Regions from separate parts of the Desmospora activa DSM 45169 genome, predicted to be linked through region 1. Evidence: riboswitches for the same ligand, from Rfam matches in the RefSeq annotation. Region 1 holds a riboswitch; each other region holds the start of a gene.
The links. A riboswitch is a leader RNA that binds a small molecule or an ion and turns the genes downstream of it on or off. The one in region 1 is predicted to bind S-adenosylmethionine.
Positions count from the first base shown of each region.

Region 2: another riboswitch for S-adenosylmethionine. It lies ahead of metH (methionine synthase); the one in region 1 lies ahead of C8J48_RS14830 (methionine ABC transporter ATP-binding protein).
Region 3: another riboswitch for S-adenosylmethionine. It lies ahead of C8J48_RS19175 (YezD family protein); the one in region 1 lies ahead of C8J48_RS14830 (methionine ABC transporter ATP-binding protein).
Region 4: another riboswitch for S-adenosylmethionine. It lies ahead of C8J48_RS09865 (ECF-type riboflavin transporter substrate-binding protein); the one in region 1 lies ahead of C8J48_RS14830 (methionine ABC transporter ATP-binding protein).

Region 1 is NZ_PZZP01000002.1:326,769-330,894, forward strand. It holds gene C8J48_RS14825 (methionine ABC transporter permease) at 1-162, opposite strand, end outside; gene C8J48_RS14830 (methionine ABC transporter ATP-binding protein) at 146-1,153, opposite strand; SAM riboswitch class I at 1,227-1,336, opposite strand; gene C8J48_RS14835 (sugar transferase) at 1,748-2,389, opposite strand; gene C8J48_RS14840 (SDR family oxidoreductase) at 2,538-3,491, opposite strand; gene C8J48_RS14845 (LCP family glycopolymer transferase) at 3,829-4,126, shown strand, end outside.
Region 2 is NZ_PZZP01000002.1:130,244-134,369, forward strand. It holds gene metH (methionine synthase) at 1-2,407, opposite strand, end outside; SAM riboswitch class I at 2,523-2,631, opposite strand; gene C8J48_RS13945 (ABC transporter substrate-binding protein) at 3,131-4,033, shown strand.
Region 3 is NZ_PZZP01000001.1:654,413-658,538, reverse strand. It holds gene C8J48_RS03190 (sulfate permease) at 1-901, opposite strand, end outside; gene C8J48_RS03185 (phosphoadenylyl-sulfate reductase) at 917-1,630, opposite strand; gene C8J48_RS19175 (YezD family protein) at 1,723-1,878, opposite strand; SAM riboswitch class I at 1,956-2,063, opposite strand; gene C8J48_RS03175 (helix-turn-helix transcriptional regulator) at 2,233-2,490, opposite strand; gene C8J48_RS03170 (helix-turn-helix domain-containing protein) at 2,629-3,042, shown strand; gene C8J48_RS03165 (phosphatidylglycerophosphatase A family protein) at 3,113-3,658, opposite strand; gene C8J48_RS03160 (DNA polymerase III subunit alpha) at 3,725-4,126, opposite strand, start outside.
Region 4 is NZ_PZZP01000001.1:2,021,752-2,025,877, reverse strand. It holds gene C8J48_RS09870 (ABC transporter ATP-binding protein) at 1-1,335, opposite strand, end outside; gene C8J48_RS09865 (ECF-type riboflavin transporter substrate-binding protein) at 1,348-1,908, opposite strand; SAM riboswitch class I at 1,999-2,112, opposite strand; gene queF (preQ(1) synthase) at 2,487-2,903, shown strand; gene C8J48_RS09855 (GNAT family N-acetyltransferase) at 2,966-3,844, shown strand; gene C8J48_RS09850 (MFS transporter) at 4,097-4,126, shown strand, end outside.

The sequences.
Region 1 (4,126 bases):
CTGTAACCACGGTTGGGCTGCAATCTGTCCACGATCAGTGATCACCAGTAGGATTCCGAGAGGAATACCGAAGAGGGCGGTAAAAAAAGTGGAGATCGCGACCATATACACCGTCTCACCGCTTGCCTGCCAAACCAGCGGCCAATCAACTTCCGCTAACACCTGCCGTCACCTCCTTCTCCGATCGCTCTCGAAACCGTATCGCCACTTTTTCTACGGTTGAAGGCTCCCCTTCCAAGGAAACCGTCACCGCTCCATCCACAGTCAGTTCCCCTGCTACTAAGTGAATCCGGACTCCATTTGTAGCGGCTTCCTTTTGCAGATGCGGTAACAACTCCCTCCAGTCGTCGACTGAAAACTGCAGCCAGACACTAGTTTCTGCGTCGGCCTGGGGTTGCTCCGCTCCTTCCAGCAATGTCTGCTTCACAAATTGGGCGGTTACTTCATGGCGCGGCCGTTGGAAGATCTCTTCCACTTCCCCCAACTCAATCACACTGCCCCCGTCCATCACTGCCACCCGCTGACAGATGGCGCGAACTACGCTCATTTCGTGTGTAATCAGCAGCAGTGTAATTCCCGTGTCGCGGTTGATTTCCCGCAACAATTGCAGGATGGAGGCTGTCGTCTCCGGATCGAGGGCGGATGTCGCCTCATCACACAACAACACCTTGGGATCGTTGGCCAAAGCACGGGCAATGCCGACACGCTGTTTCTGCCCCCCTGACAGTTGTGAGGGATATGCCGTTGCCCGTTCTTTTAATCCGACACGATCCAACAGCCGCTTCACCCGCTCCTCAATTTCGTCCTTAGGGATTCCTGCCACTTCCAAGGGGAATGCCACATTTCCCCATACCGTTCGTGACCATAACAGGTTAAAGTGTTGAAAAATCATTCCCATCTGTAAGCGCGCCTGGCGCAACTCTTTTTCATTTAAGTGGTGAATGGCTTGACCGTCCACATACACTTCTCCGGACGTCGGTTTTTCCAATCCGTTTACCATTCGCAGGAGCGTGCTTTTACCGGCACCGCTTCTGCCGATAATGCCAAAGATCTCACCTTGTTGAACATCGATATTTACTCCGGATAACGCTGTCACCGGCTGATTTCCTCTTTTTACGGGAAACTGTTTGGATACTTCTTTCAGTTGAATCACAACCTACACCTCCCTTACAACATAAAAAAAACTTTCTGGCAGATACGCAGAAAGGTTGTGTCCAAACTCTCCACTCTCATCTGTCAGAACCTTTACCAGTTCCGCAGGAATTGGCACCTTTACCGCTATGCAGTCGGTTGCCGGGTTTCATCGGGCCAGTCCCTCCACCGCTCTGGATAAGAGAATCCAATTATTCCTATTGGTCGAGAATGATTTTAGCATGAGAAACGCAACCCGTCAATATTTTCGTTTTTGCGAACCGTTGATCGTCGTTTGTTAAGGGTTTTACCCAAGCATTACATTTCCTTTACAAATTGCCGTTCCCACACTATTTTCGGGGGATATGCCGTATAATAAAAACTAATCAAGAGGTCACGGAGGTGCCCTGTATGAATTACCCTGTTGTTGGTAAATCGTTCTTGTTGGGCATTTTCAATGCAACATGGATGAGTATTCCCCTGTGGTTTTTGTTATACCTTACCCTCCGTTTGGTTTTCTAATCGAGAGGTTTACATGAAAATAGAACCGATTATGGTGAAGAATAAAAAAGGTTGCCATTGATTGGCAACCTTTGTGTGTGTTGATGATTCATTTTTAACGCGCTCCGCTACCGGAGAGAACAACCCAGACGGTGCGGTACAGGATTTGCAGATCCAAGGCAAACGATTGTCGCCGAATGTAATACATATCCATAAAGAATTTTTCTTTGGGAGTAGCATCATAACCACCGTTCACTTGAGCCCAACCCGTCAAACCCGGCTTAATGGTTAGCCGCTTTTTAAAGTTGGGGATCTCTTTGGCGAACTTCTCCGTAAACACCCGTCGTTCCGGACGTGGACCGATCAGACTCATATCCCCGTGCAAGACATTGATCAATTGTGGCACTTCATCGATGCGAGTCTTACGAATAAAGCGGCCCACTCGTGTGACGCGCGGATCATCCTTGGCAGCCCACTGCGGTCCATTTTTCTCAGCGTCAATCCGCATTGATCGCAATTTAATCACATGAAATGGTCGACCGTTTAACCCCACTCGTTCTTGCTTATAAAAGACCGGACCTCTTGATTCCAGTTTAATGGCAATCATCGTCAATACCATGACAGGAAGAATAAACACTAAGAGCGCAATCGAAAATAAGATTTCAAGTATTCGCTTTGCCACAGGATACATTCCTGTTTGCTCATGCGATGGTTGAAGATCAACCGAACTCGCTTGCGAATCGCTTTCGTAAGCCATCGCTTTTGAACGCATCCGCAAACCACTCCTGCCGTAATAAAAATAGTTGAAAACAGTAATCACTTACCAGAACTTCACCAACTGGTAACCAGTATACTGGAGATCTAACCGGTTGGCAATACGCGATTAGGCGTATTTTACGTTATCTTTACAATTCTGTTACAGCCGTTCCACGCTGGAGTAAAACCCTGTTTTGCAAAAGGTAATCCAAGCTTTGTATAAGGCCTTCTTCCAGGCTGACCTTAGGCTTAAACATCAGATGGCGTCGCGCTCCGTCAATATCAAAATAACTATGTTTAATATCCCCTTCTCTGTCAGGACCATAGGAAACAGAAATCGGTTTATTTGACACCTTTTTCAAAAGCTGTACCAACTCATTAATGGAAGTGGAAATACCCGTTCCAATATTGAGCACTTGGTTTTCGGCCCGTGACAGTGCCGCGATATTGGCAGCGGCAATATCGGATACATGAATATAATCCCGGGTTTGTTCCCCATCCCCGTCAATTCGGAGTGGTTCCCCCTTCAAAATGCGCTCCAGGAAGATGGCAATCACCGCCCCCTCCCCTTTGCTGATCTGCCGTTGCCCGTAAACATTGGCATAGCGCAAAATGGTAAAGGGGATTCCATAGAGATCTTGATACGCTCTTAGATAGTACTCCGGTGTAAATTTGGAAATCCCGTAAGGAGAGAGCGGATTAACGGGATGGTTTTCATCGATCGGCAAATATTGCGGATTTCCATAAACCGCTGCGGAAGAAGCGTAGATAAACTTGCTAACTCCACACTGACGAGCAGCCTCCAACAAGCGGATGGTTCCATGGATATTAATATCGGCGTCTCCCAGCGGCTGATCGACTGAAAAGGGAACACTGGATTGGGCCGCTTGATGAATCACCGCATCCGGACGTTCGGTCCGAACGATATCAAACAATTGCTCATCGCGGATATCGACCCGATAAAAGGGGACCTCTTTAGGTAGGAAACGCTCATCACCGGTGGCGAGGTTATCCACCACAATCGATTCATGTCCCGTTTCCAACAATTGATCTACAATATGGGAGCCGATAAAACCCGCTCCTCCAGTAACCAAAACTTTCATTAGACAACTCCCTTTCGCCGTCACATTACAGCTATGGGTATCAGTGGGTCGCTAAAAACCGTAATGAAAAGCACCCCATCCTTCAATCATAAAAAACGATTGTACATGAAACAATGTTCCCGCAAAAATAAATTTCCTCCCCAACCTATTGATTCGTCCGATCTCGAATGATCCATCCCGCCGGAGCGTGACGTTGCAGATAACGAGACTTGTACTGCAAAGTTCAATTCTTCCGATCATCCCCTCGCACCACACTTTTGCTTGTACCAGTGTAGGTATCCCCTTAAACTATTCTTAGATCGTATCAATAAACAAAATTAGGTAAGGGGGGAACGCAATGAGCGATCCGAGTCCAGCGATAAAACCGAAGCGCCGTCTATGGCTACGGATTTTGTTGGTACTTCTATTCTTTGTCCTCGCTGTTGTCGGCTATTATGGATACCAGTTGGTACAAACCATGGACCAAGTGTATCAGCCTCCAACAAGGGAAAAATCAGCAAAACGGGAGAATAAGGTGGACATTACGGAAGATCCGGTTTCCATCCTGCTGTTGGGGGTAGACGAACGAAAACAGAAAAACGATCGCGGTCGATCCGATACCATGATGGTCATCACCATCAATCCCCGTCAGCAAA
Region 2 (4,126 bases), 200 kb from region 1:
AAATCGGTGTATCGATTTTGGCTTCTTTCATATCCTGGGCGGTTAGAACCATTTGCTGTGCCGACTTCACCAATAGCCCGGACAAGCCCACCACATCGGGCCGCTCGCGGCGACATGCTTCAATCAGTTGTTCCGGCGGCACCTTGATTCCCAAATTAATCACTTCATAGCCATTGTTGGCCAGGATGATCTCCACTAGATTTTTACCGATATCATGGACATCCCCCTTCACCGTGGCTAGGAGCACCTTGCCTCGGCTCTCAGTATCCGCTTTTTCCATATGGGGCTCCAGATGGGCGACCGATGCCTTCATCACTTCCGCGCTCTGCAACACTTCCGCCACAATCAACTGATTATCGTTAAAGAGCCGCCCCACTTCATCCATCCCCGCCATCAAAGGACCGTTGATAATATCCAGCGGATCGTCGTACTTGGCCAACGCCTCCTCCAGATCAGGGATTAGACCGTCCTTGCTTCCCTCCACCACATAGCGCGATAGCCGTTCCTCCAGCGGGAGGTTGGAAACCGGTTCGGCGACGGCGCTCTTTTTGCCGCGATAAAAACGGGTAAACTCCTGCAAAACCTGATCATAGTTGTCCCCATCGGTTTGAAACAGAAAGGTTTCCGCTAAGCGCCGCTCTTCCTCCGAGATGGAGGCATAGCGCTCCAATTTCTCTGTATTAACAATGGCGTAATCCAATCCGGCCCGGGTACAGTGATACAAATAAACGGCGTTAAGCACTTCCCGTCCCGCTGGCGGTAAACCAAAAGAGACATTGGAGACGCCCAAGATAATTTGGCAAGCGGGAAGCACTTCTTTGATCCGGCGAATCCCTTCCACCGTCTCCTTCGCGGAACCGATGTACGCCTGATCCCCGGTTCCCACTGGAAACACCAACGGATCAAAGATAATATCCTCCGCTGGAACGCCATAGCGGTCAACCAGCAACTCATAGGAGCGACGGGCAATGGCCAGCTTTTTATCCGCTGTTACCGCCATTCCCTCTTCATCGATCGTTCCTACCACCACAGCAGCGCCATAGCGGTGAAGTAGGGGAACCACTTCCGCAAAGCGCTCCTCCCCGTCTTCCAAATTGATGGAGTTGATTACCGCTTTTCCCTGGGAAAATTTTAAGGCCGCCTCAATCACTTCGGGATCGGTGGAATCAATCATCAGCGGCACTTTCACCTTATTGACGACAAAGGAGAGAAAGCGGGCCATATCCTCCTGTTCATCCCGATCCGGGTCCGCTAAGCAGACATCGATAATCTGTGCTCCTCGCTTCACCTGTCGACGGGCGATTTCCGACGCTTCTTCATATTGGCCCTCTTGGATCAAATCGCGAAACTTGCGCGAACCGATCACATTGGTACGCTCCCCCACCATCACCGGGCGATTGTCCGCTTCCAGAAACAAAGGCTCAATCCCGGATACCGCTGTCAACGGTTCCCGGTTTTCCGCACGGGGTTTTTTATGTCGCAACGCCTCCGCCAAAGCTCGAATATGTTCCGGCGTCGTGCCGCAACAACCTCCTGCCATATTGAGCCAACCTTGATCGGCAAAAGCGGTCAATTTTTGCGCCAATGCCTGTGGTGTCTCATGATAGTGCCCATCTTCATCGGGCAATCCTGCATTGGGATAACAACTGACACCACAGTGCGCCATCCCCGCCAAGGTGCGCAGGTGATCCCGCATAAACTCCGGTCCAGTGGCACAGTTGAGCCCCACCGTCAGCGGCTTTAGATGTTGGATCGACAGATAGAACGCCTCTACGTTTTGCCCTGCCAACATTGTGCCCATCGGTTCAATCGTACCGGAAATCAACAGAGGTAGACGCTGGCCTGTCTTTTCAAATGCTCGTTCAATCCCGATCCCCGCCGCTTTCACATTGAGGGTATCCTGGGAGGTTTCCAGCAGCAACGCATCTACTCCACCGTCCACCAATCCGCGGGCTTGCTCCTCATAAGAGTCGATCAGCTCCTCAAAAGTGGTACCTCCGGTGACGGACAGCGTTTTGGTGGTCGGACCTAACGCTCCGGCCACATAGCGAGGACCACCTTGATGACCGAATTGCTCAACCGCTTCCACTGCACAGCGGGCAGCGGCCACATTGATCTCATAGGCGCGCTCCTGTAATTCATATTCTGCCAACACAATCCGGGTCGCACCAAAGGTGTTGGTTTCAATCATATCGGCGCCCGCTTCTAGGTACTCCAAGTGGATACGACGAATCACATCCGGCCGCGTGAGATTGAGCATCTCATTGCAACCGTCATACTCCTCACCGCCAAAATCTTGCGGCTGTAGATCGGCATCCTGTAAGCGTGTCCCCATCGCCCCATCCAGGATCAAAATCTTTTCGGTGAGACGTTGTTGGATAGAAGGTCGTTTCAAAGTTGCAGTCATAACATCAGCCCCTCGGCAAAATGAAGTAAATCGTCTCAGTAAATAAATCGTCTCAGTAAATACGAAAAAACCTCTCATCTTCTCATGATGAAAGGTTGGGTGAATAAGTTCACGTCTCTCATCTGCCAGAGAAGATCTCCGCAGGAATTGGCACCACACCGTTAATGGAAACGGCAGGTTGCCGGGCTTCATCGGGCCAGTCCCTCCACCTCTCTTGATAAGAGATTACTATACAATTTTGTACCAAATGCGCTCAATTGTTTATTAACTATAGAGGAATTCATCTATTTTGTCAATGAAAAAGCCCAAGCGATGTCATGAAGTGAGACTGCTCATAAACCCTGGTAATGGGAGGAGGGGAGTGATTTCCGGTGTAGCGCCTTTTACACTAAAGCACAAGTCTTGCTTCAGTCACTTCAGTTCCTCAGTCTCGCTTTGCACGAAAGCACAAGTCTCGCTTCAGTCACTTCGTTCCTTAGTCTCTCTTTGACCGACAACCCAGCGGAGTCGTCTCCGCAGTCCCCAACCGTAACCCTACCCTAATGGGGTTACTTTTTCGACTTCATGCTTAGAGATCGGTATACTGGGCAGAATACGTCGACAAGAAGCCCCTTTTCACTACTAAAATAACTCAGAGGAAATATAAGGGGTTTAGCAACCGTTTAAGCAGGGAAAACGGTTTTGATTCCTATCATGTCAAAAAATGATTGTGGAGGTTTTTTGGTGAAGAAATTATCGATCGGATTCCTGTTACTGATACTGACGGTCGCCGTGGCAGTCGGTTGTGCCGGGGCCGGTGACTCCGCCGAAGGTAAAATCGTCGTCTCCGGAAAAGATTGGACAGAACAATGGATCCTGGCTCACATCTACGGCGAGTATTTAAAAGCGCACACTGATCTGGATGTGGAAGTGAAGGAAGGGTTGGGATCGGAAACCGTCTTGACGGAAGCGATGAAAAAAGGCGATGTGGATATGTATGTGGAGTATAGCGGTACAGGATACCTCGTCTTCTTAAAACAACAGTATATCCCCGATACCGACCCGGCAGAGATATACGAGCAAACGAAAAAAGGTTATCTAAAAGAGTTTAATTTCCAATGGTTGGAGCCGATTGGATTTGCCAATAACCATGCCTTAGCCGTCACTGCGGACACCGCAAAAAAGAAAAACCTAAAAACCTTAAGCGACCTCAAAGGAAAAGCGGAGCAAATGAGTATCGGTGCTCCCGGAACTTTTTATGAACGGGAAGACGGGTACAAGGGCTATACCAAACAATACGGTTATGAATTCGGCAAAACGGTCTCCCTGGATGAAGATGTGATGTATACCGCGGTTAAAAATGGTGAGGTGGATCTGATTGTAGCTTTCTCCACTGACCCTCGCATCGAGCAATTTAATCTTCAACCCTTGGAAGACGACAAAAAGTATTTCCCACCCTATGACGCCGCTCCTGTCATCCGTAAGGAAGTACTGGACGCCAACCCCGGACTGGAAGAGACGATCAACGAACTCGCCGGAAACATCAGTACCGAGGAAATGATGGCAATGAACGCTGAAGTAAACCAAAAAAATAAAAAGCCCCAAGATGTCGCGAGGGAATTCCTGGAGAAAAAAGGGTTGCTGTAAATGTTATTCCGGTTATCACTGAATGATGGAGGGGATTTTTGAAAGCAAAGTGCCCTTCCTGTTCCACTTAGCGGTAGCCGTCGAGGGCGGGGA
Region 3 (4,126 bases), on a different contig from region 1:
ACACCACCCACACTTGCGCCATCTGAACAATCACCCCTTTTTGCCACAGGGAAAGTCCTTTTTGCGCCGTTCCAATGCCGATAATGGCTGAAGTGGTTACCTGGGTAAGCGGTACGGGAATCCCCCACAGGGAAGCGGTAATCACCAAAGCGGCGCCGGTTCCTGAGATGGCGCTCCCCTCCAGCAACGAAAAGCGGGTAATGCGCTTACCGTTGGTTTCTAACACTTTTCCTCCCAAGAGAAGCGCACCTAAGGCGACAAACAATCCTCCGATCCAGATGCCTTGATCGACGGAAAGGAGCTGTGCCCCCACCAAGGGTCCGATGGCGTTAGCAACGTTGTTCATCCCGGCAGAGAAAGCCTCCAAGAAGCCGGTAACTACCACCAACAAGGTCAACCATCGTTTCCAGCTCGCTCCCAACAGTGCAGGGTAAGCCCGCTCCAATCGTTGGATTCCCTTTCCAGCGACAAAGGCGAGGATAAACGCGGTCACCGGCGTTAGGAGCCAAAAAGCGACAATCACCGTCAAACTGGATAGATACAATGCCTGAAAGGCAATACCCACACCCACGACTGCCCCCACCGTCACTTCACTGGTAGACAGCGGAATTCCGATGAGATTGGCAATAAACAGGGAGAGGCAAGCGGAAGCTAATATAATGACAGCCACTTCCACCGACAACAGATTGGAAGGAACAATCCCTTCCCCCACTGTTTTTACCACTTCGCCGCCGCCGATGGTCGCACCGAGAATCACGCCCACCCCACAGAGCAACAGAGCCACCCGGCGCCGTGAAACAGCACCAGAACCATAGGCTACCCCCATGGACGCCGCAGCTCCGCTAGCACCGATATTCATAGCGAAAAAACAAGCGACTGCAATCGCAACTACAAATGACATGAACGTCTCCTCACCTTAGGAGTGCAATCCGCACTCGGTCTTCTCCTTGCCGGTCCACCGTCCGGAACGGAGATCTTCTCCGTCTTTTACCGCTTTTGTGCACGGCACGCAGCCAATACTGGGATATCCTTGATCATGAAGGGGATTGTAAGGCAGATCCCGCTCGCGGATAAAGGCCCAGACCTCATCCCACGTCCAGTGGATCAACGGACATACTTTGATCGATTGAAAACGTTTATCGTGATTGAGAAACGCCGTAAAGCGTCGGGTGGGAGACTGCTCACGACGCAATCCCGATATCCAAGCAGGCACACCCTTTAGCGCCCGTTCCAGCGGAATCACTTTGCGCATGCGACAACATTGATCCGCCTCTCGCTTCCACAGCGCATCACCGTATTGCTTCGCTTGTTCCTCCACCGTCAGATCCGGTTTCACCCGCTCTACCACCAAGCGAGGATAACGTTCCTCCACCCGCTGGATCAGATCATATGTCTCAGGAAAATGTAGGCCGGTATCCAAAAATACCAAACGGGCATCCGGCTTTACTTCTGAGATTAACTCGATCAGGACGGCACTCTCCGCTCCAAAGCTACAAGCGTATACCAAATCGTCTCCATACGTTTGCACCGCCCAGGAAAGGACCGCTTTCGCTCCCCGATCATCCTGATTAATGGAGAACGACGGCTTTTTACCTTCATCCCAATTGTCGTAGGTTAATCTGGATTCCATCCTTCTCCCTCCTTTCAAGCATCAAAAAAGACGGTCGGCCCCTATTGATGGTACCGACCGCCTCCAGTTTGTCTGGTCAGCGATTTGTTTTTTCAGCGAATGCGAACCTTTTCGTTTTTCTCCAACTGAATCACCTTACCGTCCTGAACAACCAATGTGATCGATCCATACTTCATCGTCTCCAACATCTTTTCAATATGGTTGGAAACCACTTTAAAATCGACGCTATCTTTTTCTCCCACCCCAATCCCCTCCCTGTGAAAATAATGAAAAAAATAGCCTCGTCCATTTTGGAGAGACTGGGGGGTATACAAGATCGACCCGCATCTTATCTTCCAAAATGGAAACCATTTTGTCGGAATTAGCACCTTGCTTCAAATCGCAGGTTGCCGGGTTTCATCGGGCCGAATCCCTCCACCCCTCTGGATAAGATTTAGTTCCATATTATTGAGTTCACGCAAAGAAGTCAAGGTTTTTCTATCGGATTAATTGTTGATCCTGATTCTCCCTTTTTTTGTTGTGGAAAATCCCGATTAGACGCCCGCTTTCGCAATAATAAGACCCAACGATCCCACCAGGGCAATCGCAACCATTCTCCCACCTTAACCTTCAAAATTCTTGTCACCTTCATTCTCTATTTTTCCTGTTTGATGTTCCTCATCCTCCTGCTGAAAAAACAAATACTCAACTGAGACTCCATAAAATTGCGCCAACTTCAGCTTAATATCATCCCGCGGTACACGACGGCCGTTTTCATACATCTGCAGTGCACTGACGCTGATGTGTAATTTGCTTGCCACTTCGGTTCGGGGCCTTACTCCACGTAAACATACCAACTTTTTCGCCATTATATCCCTCATACGCACCACCCAACACATGAAGTGCTACTAATTATTATAAATTACAATAAGTGTATTTGAAACACTTGAGGTACAAATTCTGTCTACTTCACACGATATGTGTTAAAATGGATGAGAGATGAAAGGGGGCACTTCACCATGTCTTTGGGAAAACGTCTGCGCACCTTGCGTATACGCCGGAACATGCGCCAGGAAGATGTCGCCAACCACCTGGAAATTAGTAAGAGTGCCGTCGGGATGTATGAGCGGGACGACAGGGAACCTTCCTTGGAGACATTGCGAAAATTGGCCGATCTATATGGAGTAACCACCGATTTTCTCCTCGGTCGCACGCTCTTTTCCTCCGATCCAAGGGAAGAAGGCCATTTTGAATCTAATTTGCGTGAGTTTTTGCAACAAGAAACATTACATTGGGATCATGTTCCCCTCACTAGCAAAGATGTATCCACCTTTCGCAATGTTGTTGAGTGGGGGATTCAGGAGAGAAAAACCTTGTACCGGGTTTCCCGGCCGCGGAAAAACAGCGAAGACCTTCATGGGAAAAAAGATTAATATCCATTCACACACAAAACAAGCAATCCAACTCTGTGGTTGAATCGCTTGTTTTCCTTTTTATCAACTCTCATGTATGCGATTGATCAGAAACACCCTTCTCGCTATTTTCCCCTTCATGCAGCGCAATATCCGCTCGATATCGTTCCATATCCGGATTTTCATGGGCAATGCGTGCCGATGCCGCTGCAGCGACACCGGCCACCAAATCGTCCAGAAAGACGTGGATGTGGCCATCCTTGTGATTGAGACGGCTAATGACGCCGAATTTGGTTTTATCCAGATATCCAAAGCTGGTTAAACCGATGGTTCCATAGATGTTGACAACGCTTAACGCCATAATCTCATCCAAGCCGTACAAGGGTTCATCCACTTCCATCATCCGCTGCAGTGGTGAAGGCAGCTGTTTCCCTTCCGCCAAGGTGTCCAGGGCAACACCAGTAATGATGGCATGCTGTACTTCTCGCTTTTGCAAGACATGCTCTACACTTTCCAAGCAGTGGGCTTTCTTTAACTCATCATTATACGGTCGTTGCAGTGTATAGACGATATCGGCGATCTCATCCAGTGAAACCCCTCGTTTTTGCAGCAAGTCTAGCACATGGCGGTAAAACATGAGCCCACCTTCTTCAATCAGAATTCTTCACGTATCATGCAATGCTTTATCGTATGTGTCGCGTGATCAGCGGGTGCGACCGCCAGTCTCTTTGATACGAAAGGTTGCGTTCCCCAGTATATCCTCTACCTTCTGCTTCAATTCTTCCGACGGACGCACCCCGTATTTCTCCACGGGAAGCTCTAAAAGCTGTCGGTTGTTTTCATAGAAAAGGCGAACCGGGGTCGTCCCTTTGTATTTTTGCAACAAACGCTTTAACTGGTCTAAAACAGCAGTGGATTCCCGTTCAGGGTCCACTTTGATATAGACAGCCCAGGAACGAGCCCGTTGTGGAGAGGATTGCGTCTTAACTTGGACTTCCCCCCGTGCGAAACGCTCTAAATCTTCCACGGTATCCGCCAATATTTTAACTCCTTCTTCGTGTTGATTGACTTTGCCCGATACTTTTAACGGCCGGTCAATTTGAAG
Region 4 (4,126 bases), on a different contig from region 1:
AACGGTAACTCGTTTTTTCTGTCCATAACTGAGAGCGGAAATGGGCCAGTTGCGATACGGATATAACCCGCAGGTCTCTAGTACTTCCCGCACTTTTTCATCGATTTGCTTTAGATCTGTCCCCTTCATTTTTAACCCCAGCGCTACCTCCTCGGTTACCAACTGTTGTGTGATCATCTGGTTGGGATTTTGCATGACATAGCCGATTGGTTGTCCGCGTTTTTTAATGGACCAGTGACGGATGCTTTTTCCATTGAGAGTGATATCACCGTTGGTAGGGGTATACATACCGGTGATCAAGTGGGCCAATGTCGACTTGCCGGCGCCATTATTCCCCAGGATGGAGACAATTTCGCCTTCATGGAGATCAAAAGTGATCCCCTGGAGGATTTCGGGTCCGTGGTTATAGGCGAAGCGAACGTTTTCCAGAGATAACACTGTAGATTTATGATCGGCATCGGTTGTTACTGGGACCGGTCGACACCAGTTGTGCAACGCTTGTGTAAGTGAAGGGGACAGGATGTGACGGATGTTGCTGAGGCGATCCGTCGGTTTCCACTCAGGCTGAAGGTGTTTGAGAGCCTCGACATATAACGGTTCCCGCAAGCCGACATCCCGTAGGATGCTGGTAGCGAGCAATTCATCCGGTGTGCCGATCGCTTGGATACTTCCTTGGTCCATAATCACCATGCGATCAATCGGTTGGCGCAGGACATCTTCAATCCGATGTTCAATAATAATTACCGTTTTACCGGTGCGTTGCCCAATTTCAACAATTAACGCCATCGCTTGTTGCGCACTGGCGGGATCCAAGTTGGCAAGGGGTTCATCAAACAGAAGCACATCACAAGACATAGAGAGGATACCGGCCAAAGAAACCCGCTGTTTTTGCCCGCCGGAACATTCATGGGGGCTTCGATCGATCCAGGGCAGCATATCGACCATATTCAGTGCGTGCTTGACCTCGATTTTCATCTGTTCCAGGGGAATGCCCTCATTCTCAAAAGCAAACGCAACATCTTCTCCTACGGTTAAACCGACAAACTGACCATCCTGATCCTGGAGGATGGTACCCACCACACGGCTGATATCGGACAGATGTTTCGGTTGAGGAGCAACTCCACGGATGAAAAGCTCCCCTGTGATCTCCCCGGGATATGAAAAGGGGATAAGCCCATTGATACAATGGGCCAGTGTCGATTTGCCGGAACCGCTTGGTCCGGCGATCAATATCATTTCCCCTGCTTGAATGTCCAGGTTGATCTTTTTTAGCGTCGGGTTGGATACATGTTTATAGCGAAAGCTAAAATCCTGAAACGAAAGGATGGCAGACATGAGCGGACTCCTTTAAACATCCAGTTTTAAGTTGGTGTTACGCCGGTTCCATTTGGTTAAGCCCAAGACGGCAGGAATCCCCAATGCCCCCAATACGATGACATTGGCGACCGAGGCGCCGATCACTTGCAGCACGACTTTGTCGGCGGGTTCTGACATCAACCACACATCGAGTGCTCCGGCTAACGAGACAGCAATGATAATGCCGATAAGGCCGGAGATGGCCAAAAAGACGAGATGTCTTCCCTTGACTTGGCCATCGTTGACGCTAAAGCCCTTATTGGTAAATACCAACCCCATAAACAGACCGGTGATGCCGGAACTTAACACCCATCCCCACCAAATGCCCCAACCGGAGATGAGGTCGGTCAGGAGATGCCCGATAAACCCGATCAAAAACCCGACCACCGGTCCAAACAATGCCCCAAAGATCACCAATAGGGCAACAGCAGGCTTAATAAAGGTGTTGGGTGCGATCGGAAATCCCAATAAGCCCAATATTCCGTATAAAGCTGATCCGATGCCGATCGTGACGACGGTTTTGGTGTTCAATTGAAAAAGGGAAGTAAACATGGTATCCGCTCCTTTTTTAAGATTTGGTGGAACGCGATCGTGCAAAATAAAAACCCTTTCCGAAGGAAAGAGTGGGACGGTGTGTCGTTCATCTTATCTTTCAGAAGATATCTGGTGATCTCTGTTGGATGTGGCACCTTTTTTGCGGTCAAATAGGTTGCTGGGCTTCATCGGGCCAAATCCCTCCGCCGCTCTTGATAAGATCAAGTATGTAGTTTTGAAAAAAAGATACGACAAAAGTACATAATACCAAAAGATATATTAGTATAGATCGATAAGGTCGTCAAGGTTTTCGACAGCGGGAGATGCATTGGTTTCTGTTTCCCGTCAAATAAAAAAAGAACGGCCAAAAGCCGTTTTTAAGGGGTAGACCAAGATAGAGAAGACATGATTCTAACTGGGTCGAGAAAGGGATGTTTTAATCTTAATCCAATCGATCGACGGTGTCAAGAACTAACGTTCGTATGAGCCTTAATTTTTTTATGGACGAGAGTGGACCAGTGTCAATTTCTCGAGGTTGCGTTGTATGGTAAAATGGATCGCGGTATGATGAGAGTGGATCAAAGGGGGAGAAATGGATGGCAGAGATTAATGTGGACCACAGTAAATATCAAAATATCCGCTTCGACATTCAAGATGAGTCGGCGATTATGACTGATATCTTGGAAACGATTCCTTATGAATATCCGGGTAAAGACATAGAAGTGGAGATTCCTACATCTGAATTTACCTCGGTATGTCCATGGTCGGGTTTGCCTGATTTTGCAGAGATTACGATTTCGTTTGTCCCGGGTCGCCATCTGATTGAGATGAAATCGTTAAAATACTACCTTACCTCCTATCGCAATGTGGGCATCTATCAAGAGCACGCCACCCGTCGTATTTTGGAGGAGCTGGTGGCAGTGTCCAAACCAAAGTGGATGAAGGTGGAAGCTTTATGGAACGCCCGTGGTGGGCTTGGCACGCGTGTGGTGGCGGAGTGGACGGGGGAATAACATATGAATGACCTGGCGTAAGCCGGGTTTTTTTGGTTCAATCAAAAAAAGGAGGGGATCTCATGGAGATGGTATTTCGATCGTTACATGAATACTCGTTTGAAGAGGCGACACAAATATGGAACCGCTGTTTTGAAGGATATCTGGTGGATGCTACGATGACGGTGGATCGATTTGTCCAACGGATGGGTATAGAAGGGCTGTCCCCGGCGCGATCGTTGGTGGCCGTTGCGGGAGAGGAACCGGTGGGGATCGTGCTAAACGGGCTAAGAACGGTACAGGGGAGAAAAGCGGCATGGAACGGAGGAACCGGTGTAGCGGTACCCTACCGGGGAAAAGGGCTGGGCACAGCGTTGCTGGAAGCGACAATGGCTCTGTATCAACGGGAACAGGTGGAGATCGCCACATTGGAAGCCTTTGAAAAGAATAAAAAAGCCATTTCTCTGTATGAGAAGATGGGGTATCGTGTGGTTGACCGGCTGCTTTTTCTGGAAAAAACGGGGACGCTGGATGTTGCGTTGTTAAAAGAGCGGCAGTCATACCGGGTACAGATCGGAAGCGCCGGTGAAGTGTCATCGTTATCATTTTATCCGTCACTGTCCCCTTGGCAAACAGACTGGGAGGGAATCAAGGACGGCATGGCGGCTATTGTTCGTGACGGAGATGGGGAGTCGGTTGGTTATGCCCTCTTTAAACGTGTTTATCACACTAATGGAACATTGGAAGCAATCATTTTGTATCAATGTCGTACAAAACCAGGGGCAAACGATCCGGATGCCGTTATCCGTTCTCTGATACAAGCAGCTTTTTCGCCGTTGGATACCGCCTGTAAAAGGAGTACGTTTAATCTGAGCACTACAGATGAGCGAGTTGTGAGGATATTGGAATCCGTTGGATTTACCCACTCCCTCGCTCAGGTATGGATGGTGAAAAAATACTAGCCACAACTTGAAGTTGCTTCATACGGGTTATCTTTGTATGAGGCATGCCAAATCGTGATTGATGTAGTAACGTATCGATCAACATAGTGGAAAATGCGATCATTTCATAATGGATGAACAAACCAGGCAATATGAGATTACGTTGCCTTTCTCACCATTGCGGCAAACAGGCGACAGGCGTACAATGGCATCAGTCGGTAAAAAACGGAAAGAGAAAGCCCTTTCTAAAGAGAGGGCGGAGATGGGGGAACAATGGCACAGACGAAAGAGCGTTGGATCTTT